3 regions of the Pseudomonas syringae pv. coryli str. NCPPB 4273 genome follow, and region 3 is predicted to be linked to each of the others. Evidence: predicted binding sites of a transcription regulator. Region 3 holds the regulator's gene; each other region holds the start of a gene.
The links. Region 3 encodes sigma-54, which starts transcription at its own class of promoters, with help from an activator protein. Its sites were predicted from a motif close to ANTGGCATNNANNTTGCTNT; they were not measured.
Positions count from the first base shown of each region.

Region 1: P406_RS19230 (circularly permuted type 2 ATP-grasp protein) is a predicted target of sigma-54. The motif match lies at 1,634-1,653, and genes of this name have one in related genera.
Region 2: glnK (P-II family nitrogen regulator) is a predicted target of sigma-54. The motif match lies at 1,649-1,668, and genes of this name have one in related genera.

Region 1 covers NZ_AWQP01000048.1:58,378-61,651, reverse strand. The annotation lists gene P406_RS19235 (alpha-E domain-containing protein) at 1-178, opposite strand, end outside; gene P406_RS19230 (circularly permuted type 2 ATP-grasp protein) at 191-1,600, opposite strand; gene P406_RS29460 (hypothetical protein) at 1,766-1,978, opposite strand; gene P406_RS19225 (ribonuclease E inhibitor RraB) at 2,062-2,403, opposite strand; gene P406_RS19220 (hypothetical protein) at 2,641-2,889, opposite strand; gene P406_RS19215 (LTA synthase family protein) at 3,080-3,274, opposite strand, start outside.
Region 2 covers NZ_AWQP01000034.1:13,737-17,010, forward strand. The annotation lists gene P406_RS14825 (MFS transporter) at 1-164, opposite strand, end outside; gene P406_RS14830 (LysR substrate-binding domain-containing protein) at 269-1,150, shown strand; gene P406_RS14835 (accessory factor UbiK family protein) at 1,192-1,458, opposite strand; gene glnK (P-II family nitrogen regulator) at 1,876-2,214, shown strand; gene P406_RS14845 (ammonium transporter) at 2,248-3,274, shown strand, end outside.
Region 3 covers NZ_AWQP01000073.1:84,576-87,849, reverse strand. The annotation lists gene lptA (lipopolysaccharide transport periplasmic protein LptA) at 1-59, shown strand, start outside; gene lptB (LPS export ABC transporter ATP-binding protein) at 60-785, shown strand; gene P406_RS25465 (RNA polymerase factor sigma-54) at 969-2,462, shown strand; gene hpf (ribosome hibernation-promoting factor, HPF/YfiA family) at 2,538-2,846, shown strand; gene ptsN (PTS IIA-like nitrogen regulatory protein PtsN) at 2,857-3,274, shown strand, end outside.

The sequences.
Region 1 (3,274 bases), on a different contig from region 3:
AGGTTTCCAGGGTGCCGGTGATCAGCAACGGCATGGCTATTTCATCCAGCCCGTCGCCCCGCCCGTCCTGCGGCATTAGCGACAGCGAATAGCTCACGTCCAGCATGCGGGCGAGGTTCTCCGCTCGCTCCAGGTAACGCGACATCCAGAAAAGATCAGAGGCAGTTCTACTTAACATTGGCAGGCATCCTTAATCCTCGACCACCCAGGTGTCTTTGGTTCCGCCACCCTGCGACGAATTGACCACCAGTGAACCTTCACGCAAGGCCACTCGGGTAAGCCCGCCAGGCACAACGCGGGTTTCACGACCGGACAGAACAAACGGGCGCAAATCGATATGTCGCGGGGCGATGCCGTTCTCGACAAAGGTCGGACAGGTCGACAGGCACAAGGTGGGTTGGGCGATGTACGCATGCGGCTTGGCCTTGAGGCGTGCCCGGAAGGCTTCGATCTCGGCGGCGGTCGCTGCGGGGCCGACCAGCATGCCGTAGCCACCGGAGCCCTGGGTTTCCTTGACGACCAGATCGCCGAGGTTGGCCAGCACATGGGACAGCTCTTCCGGCTTGCGGCACTGCCAGGTCGGCACGTTCTTGAGAATCGGCTCTTCGTCCAGATAGAAACGAATCATGTCGGTGACATAGGGGTAAACCGACTTGTCATCCGCGACGCCGGTACCGATGGCATTAGCCAGCACCACGTTGCCGGATCGATAGGCAGACAGCAGCCCAGGGACGCCCAGCATCGAATCAGGGTTGAAGGCCAGCGGATCGAGGAATGCGTCATCGAGACGACGATAGATCACATCAACGGCTTTCGGGCCGTCGGTGGTGCGCATGAACACGCGGTCATCGCGGACAAACAGATCGGCACCTTCCACCAGTTCGACGCCCATCTCGCGAGCCAGAAACGCATGCTCGAAAAAGGCGCTGTTGAAGCGGCCAGGCGTCAGCACCACGACACTCGGGTTGTCCAGATGGCTGGAACTCTTGAGCGTGTCGAGCAACAGGTTCGGGTAGTGGTCGATCGGCGCAATGCGCTGCGCGGAAAACAGCTCCGGGAACAGGCGCATCATCATCTTGCGGTCTTCGAGCATGTAGCTCACGCCGCTCGGGGTGCGCAGATTGTCTTCCAGCACGTAATAGGTGCCGTCACCGTCGCGCACCAGATCGACGCCGGAAATATGCGAGTACAGATCGCGGTGCAGATTCAGGCCCTGCATTGCCAACTGGTACTGCTCGTTGGCCAGCACCTGTTCGGCGGGAATTATCCCGGCCTTGATAATCCGCTGGTCGTGATACAGATCGGCCAGAAACATGTTCAGCGCCTTGACGCGCTGAATGCAGCCACGCTCGACAACCCGCCATTCGCTGGCCGGGATGCTGCGCGGGATGGTATCGAAAGGGATAAGCCGCTCGGTGCCCTGCTCATCACCATAGAGTGTGAACGTGATCCCGGCACGGTGAAACAGCAGATCGGCTTCGCGCCTGCGCTGAGCCAAAAGTTCGGGAGGCGTATCACCCAGCCAGCGGGCGAACTCCCGATAGTGCGGACGGACTACGCCGCCCGCATCGTACATCTCGTCATAAAAGGTGCGGATCATGCCGTACTCCTTGTCACCATGGACACCAAGACCATCGCAAAGCCCGTGCCACCGGCATAAACGCTTTGATTTCAAAAGGTTAGGTAAACACCCGACGCTCTACGCACCATTCCTGTGCATTAAACGCCCAAGCCAAATCTTTCACGCCTCATTCGGAAGCGTCATTCAACCGTGAAATCTATGATCAGCATAGTCAGAGTTGATTTCCGCCAACGACATTAGTTCGCCACACTCCACAGCAACCGAGCAAACAGGGCACCAAAAGCCTTTTTTGCCGCCACCGATATTTTGTCCAGCAAGCCAAAAATGCCTGCGGATTTTAAACAGACTTCCCTTTGCGCCACTCGTTTGAGTGGCTTTTTTTTGACCACTGTTCATGAACAAGCACCAGAAACACAACCGGCCGATCCGGAAAGTATCCCGAATCAGCCGGTGGTGTGTTACCTGACAATCCGCAGCCATCAAGCGTGCAGTCTTCTGATCTCCTGAGTAACGCCCCATCCCTCGACTTCGCCGTCCATAGGTGAAATGACCGTCTGGAAATCCTGCTCGAAGTCACCAATGCCGTCATAGGTCGCATACATGACTTTGCTCAATTGCAGGTGCCAATGGCCGTCATCACGTACGTTTACCTGAGTGTTGAGGGATTCGCCGCGAAATTGCTCTGCGGCCTGCCGTGCCCGTTCCTCGTCCGGGAAGATGGCGTAGAACTCGATGGGATAGATTCGCGCGAAGTCAAAACCGCCTTCTTTCATGCGGCGCAGTACGTTACTGCTGATGTCCTCTTGATAGGCTGTGCTCATGAAACGTCCTCCTATGCAACGATAGATAGAGTTTCAACTCTTCCAGAGCGACCGCCGAGTCTTCGGAGGCCACCTCACGACAGATAATCCGACGCGGGGAATCAAGCATGTAGCTGACCGGACCTGGCTTGGCGCCGGTCGGGTATCGAGATGTCAGAGGCTGCGTGAACAGCCTCATCTGCAGAGTAGCCCCATCGTGGGCCGGATGCCAAGTGGTTGCCACGAAAAGGTTTTTGATCAACGCAGATCAGGCGACTTTTCTGTAATGGAAATGATCTGCACACTGTTATGGTCCTTGAGCGTCTTCACGGTAGGATCATCAGTACGCCCATCAAGGTCATTGAGATCCAGCTCATCAGTCACTGGATACAGGCCCTTGCGCAGTAGACGTGCAACTTGCTCATCACTGGGATGCTGTTCAAAATCGGCCTCAAGGTGCTGCCGCACACCATCCTTGTCCAGATACACAATGGTCCACTGTTTCATCAATGCCTCCCATACGAAGCCAGGCACTCTGGCTTATGTGATCTGGACCTTTCAGTCCACGTATTCGTTCAACCGATTACGCCGCAGGGCCAGGCATTTCGGGCAAAAAAAAGACCCTCGCAGTCAATGCCGAGGACCCTTGTCGCTTGACTGATCCGACTCGCCGGTCGCCCGGACGAGTCAGTATTCGTCAGTTGCGGTTCTTGCTGGCTTCTACACCTGCCGTGTTGTCCAGAAGGCTTTTGGTGGCCGTCTGCAGGAAGCTTTCCAGCTTGCGCTTGAGCTCCTGCGTGTCGGGCGCATCCGGCACTTCTTCGGCATGCGGCTTGGCGCCAAGGGTGTAGGTCAATAGCTTGGCAGGCATCTCGGTCGGTTCGATCAGGAT
Region 2 (3,274 bases), on a different contig from region 3:
CCTAAAACACCGAGTACTAGCCCTAGTTCGCTGTTATCCAACTGGTAAGTGGCACGCATATAGACCGCCGTCGCGGGCAGCCCCCCTACGACGCTTGAAAAGCTCGCATTGGCGGCTACGCCGACGCCAAGCACTTTCCAGCGGTGACCGTTATCGACAGTCATAAGAATCCCACTATTTAATTGGTTGTGGGTCGCAAGATTCTCATGAGAGTATCGTCTCGAATATCAAATTATTTTGCGTGTTCGTCCCGAAAAGCAGGATGGTTATGAGGCCGGTGAATTTCGATTTAGATGTCATGCGCAGTTTTGTAACAGGGGTCGAATTGGGCAGCTTTGCCAAGGCTGCGCAGAAACTTGCCCGCTCCACATCGGCCATTAGTGCCCAATTGAAAAAACTGGAAGCTCAGGCAGGCTCTCCACTCTTCAAAAAAGCCGGACGCAAGCTGGCGTTGACCGACACCGGCGAGGTGTTACTCAACTATTCCAAGCGGCTCTTGAGTCTTAACGACGAGACCATAACGGCCGTGTCGGAGCTCAAGCTCAAAGGATGGGTTCGCCTTGGGCTTCAGGAGGACCTGGGCAGTTTCCTGCCGACAGTGCTTGGACGATTCGCCAGAGCCCACCCGGATGTTCGAGTCGAGGCACGTATCGCACGTAACGCCGATCTTCTGAACCGCATCGAAAACGGCTCGCTTGACCTTGCGGTGGCGTGGGGGGGTGTCAAGAAGAACGGGTATCAAGAAACGATCGTAGAGCTGCCTATGCAATGGATCGGATCGTCGCACCGGTATCTGGACTGGCGAGTCGAGTCAGGCAACCCGCTTCCTGTGATTGCATTTGATGCGCCTTGCCCCTTCCATTCAAAGGCCACTGACGCGTTGAATCTTGCGGGGATCCCCTGGCATCTTTCCTTTACCAGTTCGAGTCTCAATGGCCTGTCTGCGGCTACCGAGGCTGGATTGGGCTACACCATCAGAACGGCTCTTGGTCTTCAGTCGGGCACTGAGGTTCTGAATACCGAAGACCGGGGTTTGCCGGCTCTGCCTTCGATAGCCCTGACGCTGCACAGACACGAGGCGAATCCCAATCCTCTGACCGAGCGATTGTCGAACATGGTGGTACAGGCGATCAGAAGCGAGGTCGTCTGACCGCAATGGCCTGACGACCGGCGAAGGTATCAGGCCAGTAATTACTCGGTCTTTTCAACACCGCCAGCCTTCTCTTCCAGCTCGGCCATCTTGGCCTCCAGCGCTTCCAGACGAGCGCGGGTGCGGGCGAGGACGGCCATCTGGCTGTCGAACTCTTCACGGCTGACCAGATCCAGTTTGCTGAAGCCGCTTTGCAGCAGGGCCTTGAACTGGGTTTCGAATTCGCTGCGTGGTACAGGCGTTTCGCCATTGAACAGGCGAGAGGCGTGGCCGCTGAGAGCGTCAAGAAAGGCTTTGGGCGCGAGCATGGTGATTTTCCTGAATCAGAGGCCGGCAGTGTAACACGCAGTGTCTATAGTCAATCCCGGGTGCGCAATGCACGCTTATGGAGCGCAGTGACGGGCACATGAGCACCATTGCTGTGCATTAGCTCCATGATGGACCCTGCCAGGTCGCGCAAAACCAGCCCAAGGGCCTGTATTCAATGAATATTCACGAGATGGCAAGCTTTCTGCTTAGTGGCTTATGACCCATGCACTGATGCAGTCGCTGTGACGAATGCAGTGCGGCAGGCGGAGCGGGGAAGTGTTTCGTCAGAAGCGGTTTTCTGGAGTTGGTCTGGCCTGATCAGGCGGCCAGCACGTTACAAAGCCAGACACTGCGCTTAGACTTGAGTCGGGTTTGTTTTCCTGGGGCAAGTCCACCAAATTCGGGAGAAAGTTTTCATGAAGCTAGTCACTGCCATCATCAAGCCGTTCAAACTGGATGACGTTCGCGAGTCGTTGTCTGAAATCGGCGTGCAGGGCATCACCGTCACTGAAGTCAAAGGCTTCGGGCGTCAGAAGGGTCACACTGAGCTTTATCGCGGTGCTGAATACGTCGTCGACTTCCTTCCCAAAGTGAAGATCGATGTCGCTATCGATGACAAGGATCTGGATCGTGTCATCGAAGCCATAACCAAGGCCGCCAACACTGGCAAGATCGGTGACGGCAAGATTTTCGTGGTCAATCTGGAACAGGCCATCCGCATCCGTACCGGCGAGACCGATACAGACGCTATTTAAGCCGCCAAACCCAACGCCCCAGGAGAAAACAATATGACTCTGCGTCAATTCGCAGGGCTCGGTGCCCTGTTGTCCCTCGCATTACCTGGTCTTGCCCTGGCGGCTGATCCAGTGGCCGAGCCGGTGCTGAACTCTGGCGACACTGCATGGATGCTGACCTCGACCGCTCTGGTCCTGTTCATGACCATCCCCGGTCTCGCGCTGTTCTACGGCGGTATGGTTCGCTCCAAGAACATTCTGTCGGTGATGATGCAGTGTTTCGCCATCACCGGTCTGATCAGCATCCTGTGGGTCGTCTACGGCTACAGCATTGCGTTTGACACAACCGGTATGGAAGCGGGCGTCGTCAACTTCAATTCCTTCTTTGGCGGTATGGGTAAAGCGTTCCTGGCAGGCATCACGCCGGCAAGCATTACCGGTCCTGCTGCGTTGTTCCCTGAGGCGGTGTTCGTCACCTTCCAGATGACCTTCGCGATCATCACCCCTGCCCTGATCGTCGGCGCTTTCGCAGAACGCATGAAGTTCTCCGCGATGCTGGTGTTCATGGGTATCTGGTTCACTCTGGTCTACGCGCCAATCGCCCACATGGTCTGGGGCGGCGTCGGTGGCCTGCTGTGGGACTGGGGCGTTCTGGACTTCGCTGGCGGTACCGTCGTACATATCAACGCCGGTGTCGCCGGTCTGGTAGCGTGCCTGGTACTTGGCAAGCGCAAAGGCTTCCCGACCACGCCGATGGCGCCGCACAACCTGGGTTACACCCTGATCGGCGCCGCGATGCTCTGGGTCGGCTGGTTCGGCTTCAACGCCGGTTCCGCAGCTGCGGCCAACGGTACTGCCGGCATGGCCATGCTGGTCACTCAAATCGCTACTGCGGCCGCCGCACTGGGCTGGATGTTCGCCGAGTGGCTGACTCACGGTAAGCCAAGTGCTCTGGGTATTGCCTCTGGTGTGGTTGCCGGCCTGGTTGCCGTTACTCCTGCGGCCGGTACCGTCGGCCCGATGGGCGCGCTGATCATCGGTCTGGCAGCAGGCGTGATCTGCTTCTTCTGCGCGACCAGCC
Region 3 (3,274 bases):
GTATCGACATGGTCATCCAGCCGAAAAAGAAAACCGATCAACCTCAGAAGGCCCAGTAAATGGCGACGCTCAAAGCCCAGCATCTGGCTAAAAGCTACAAAAGCCGGCAGGTCGTGCGCGATGTGAGCATCTCCATCGACAGCGGCCAGATCGTCGGCCTGCTGGGCCCGAACGGCGCCGGCAAGACCACTTGCTTCTACATGATCGTGGGTCTGGTCCAGGCTGATCAGGGTCGTGTGCTGATTGACGATCTGGATGTCAGCCATCAACCCATGCACGGTCGCGCCCGCGCGGGTATCGGCTACCTGCCTCAGGAAGCCTCGATTTTCCGCAAGCTGTCGGTGTCCGACAATATCATGGCGATTCTCGAGACCCGCAAGGAGCTCGATGCCGGTGCGCGCCGCAAGGAACTGGAAAGCCTGCTGCAGGAGTTCCACATTACCCATATCCGCGACAACCTGGGCATGAGCCTGTCGGGTGGTGAACGTCGCCGCGTGGAAATCGCTCGGGCCCTGGCCACCGCGCCGAAATTCATCCTCCTGGATGAACCGTTCGCAGGTGTCGACCCTATTTCGGTAGGCGACATCAAGCAGATCATTCACCACCTCAAGGCCAAGGGTATCGGTGTACTGATCACTGACCACAATGTCCGGGAAACGCTGGATATCTGCGAAATGGCCTACATCGTCAACGATGGACAGCTGATTGCGGAAGGCGACTCCGAGACCATTCTGGCGAATCAGCTGGTGAAAGAGGTCTACCTCGGCCACGAGTTCCGCCTTTAATCGACTGCCCCTTTGCGCTTCGCAGCCGATTGATGCCTACGCAGTGTATTGACAAGATTTTATTTGTCATACCACTCTAGGCAAATGCACAGGTTTCAGGCATATAATTTGCTTAAGTTGGCGCCACGGCGCCTGTAGTAGATGGCGCATGCGCGCCGGCGAATAAGGTGTTTAGCCCCTGCCATGAAACCATCGCTAGTCTTGAGAATGGGCCAGCAGCTGACGATGACACCGCAGCTGCAACAGGCAATCCGTTTACTCCAGCTTTCCACTCTGGATCTCCAGCAGGAGATCCAGGAGGCGCTGGAGTCAAACCCTATGCTGGAGCGGCAGGAAGAAGGCGACGACTTCGACCACTCCGACCCGCTTGCCGACAACATCGAACAAAAGCCCAACCCCGACGTTCAGGAACCGACTTATCAGGAATCCGCGCCTACCGTGGACAACCTTGAAGAAGGCGAATGGAACGAACGCATTCCCAACGAGCTGCCCGTCGATACGGCCTGGGAAGACATCTACCAGACCAGCGCCAGCAGCCTGCCAAGCAACGATGATGACGAGTGGGACTTCACCACACGCACCTCTGTCGGCGAAAGCCTGCAAAGCCACCTGCTGTGGCAACTGAATGTTGCGCCGATGTCCGACAAGGACCGCCTGGTGGCAGTCACGCTGATCGACTGCATCAACAACCAGGGTTACCTCGACGAGACACTCGATGAGATTCTCGAGTCGTTCGACCCCGAGCTGGACATCGAGCTCGACGAGATCGAAGCGGTACTGCACCGCATCCAGCAGTTTGAACCTGCTGGCATCGGCGCACGCAACCTGAGCGAATGCCTGCTGCTGCAACTGCGCCAGCTACCGGCAAAAACGCCCTGGCTGACGGAAGCACAACGCCTGGTCAGCGACTACATCGATCTGCTCGGAAGCCGCGACTACGGCCAACTGATGCGGCGCATGAAACTCAAGGAAGACGAGCTGCGCCAGGTCATCGAGCTGGTGCAGAGCCTCAACCCGCGTCCCGGCTCACAGATCGAATCCACCGAAGCCGAATACGTCATTCCGGACGTGATCGTGCGCAAGGACAACGAACGCTGGCTGGTCGAACTCAATCAGGAGTCGGTGCCGCGCCTGCGCGTCAATCCGCAATACGCGGGCTTCGTGCGGCGCGCCGACACCAGTGCAGACAACACCTTCATGCGCAATCAGTTGCAGGAAGCACGCTGGTTCATCAAGAGCCTGCAAAGCCGCAACGAAACGCTGATGAAGGTCGCCACGCAGATCGTCGAACATCAGCGCGGTTTTCTCGAGTACGGCGACGAGGCCATGAAGCCGCTCGTGCTGCACGATATTGCCGAGGCAGTGGGCATGCACGAATCGACCATCTCGCGGGTGACCACGCAGAAATTCATGCACACCCCACGCGGCATTTACGAGCTGAAATACTTCTTCTCAAGTCATGTGAGCACCTCCGAAGGCGGTGAATGCTCGTCCACGGCAATTCGCGCAATCATCAAAAAACTGGTTGCGGCGGAAAATCAGAAAAAGCCGTTGAGTGATAGCAAGATCGCTGGTTTACTGGAGGCACAAGGCATTCAAGTAGCCCGTCGCACAGTCGCCAAGTACCGTGAGTCTCTCGGGATCGCCCCTTCCAGTGAGCGTAAGCGACTGATGTGATGCAGGCCGAGCCACAGCGTTCCAGTGGCAGGCGCCATGCCTGCCTCTTTATGCACTGGCAAAGGAGAAAGCTGTATGCAAGTCAACATCAGTGGACACCAACTGGAAGTGACCAAACCCCTTCGTGAATACGTTGAGCTCAAGCTCAAGAAGCTCGAAGGGCATTTTGACAAGATTACCAACGTGCAGGTCACGATGACGGTCGAAAAGCTCAAGCAGAAGATCGAAGCCACGTTGCACATCCATGGTGGAGAGGTCGTTGCCAATGCTGAACATGATGACATGTACGCTGCCATCGACCTGCTCACTGACAAGCTAGACCGACAATTGCTCAAGCATAAGGAAAAGCAGCAAAGCATCCTCAAAGGTGCGGCCGCTCGCTAACGCCCATTTAATGATCCGAATCGAAAATATCCTGACCCCCGGCCGCTCCCTCGTGAACGTGCCGGGTGGCAGCAAAAAGCGTGTACTCGAAGAAATTGCCAACCTGATCGGCCGTGAAGTGCCGGGCATGGTTTCGGACATGGTATTCGCAAGCCTCGTCGCCCGGGAAAAACTGGGCTCGACCGGTTTTGGCAACGGTATTGCCATCCCCCACTGCCGCCTCGCTGACTGCAGCGAGCCTGTCAGTGCAGTGATTCACCTCGCTACACCCGTGGATTTCGACGCCATTGATGGCGCGCCGGTTGACCTGCTGTTCGTACTGCTGGTCCCGCAAGCCGCTACCGATGAGCACCTGGAGCTGCTGCGCCAGATCGCCAGCATGCTCGACGACAAAGATGTGCGTAAGCGTCTGCGCAGCGCCCAAAGCG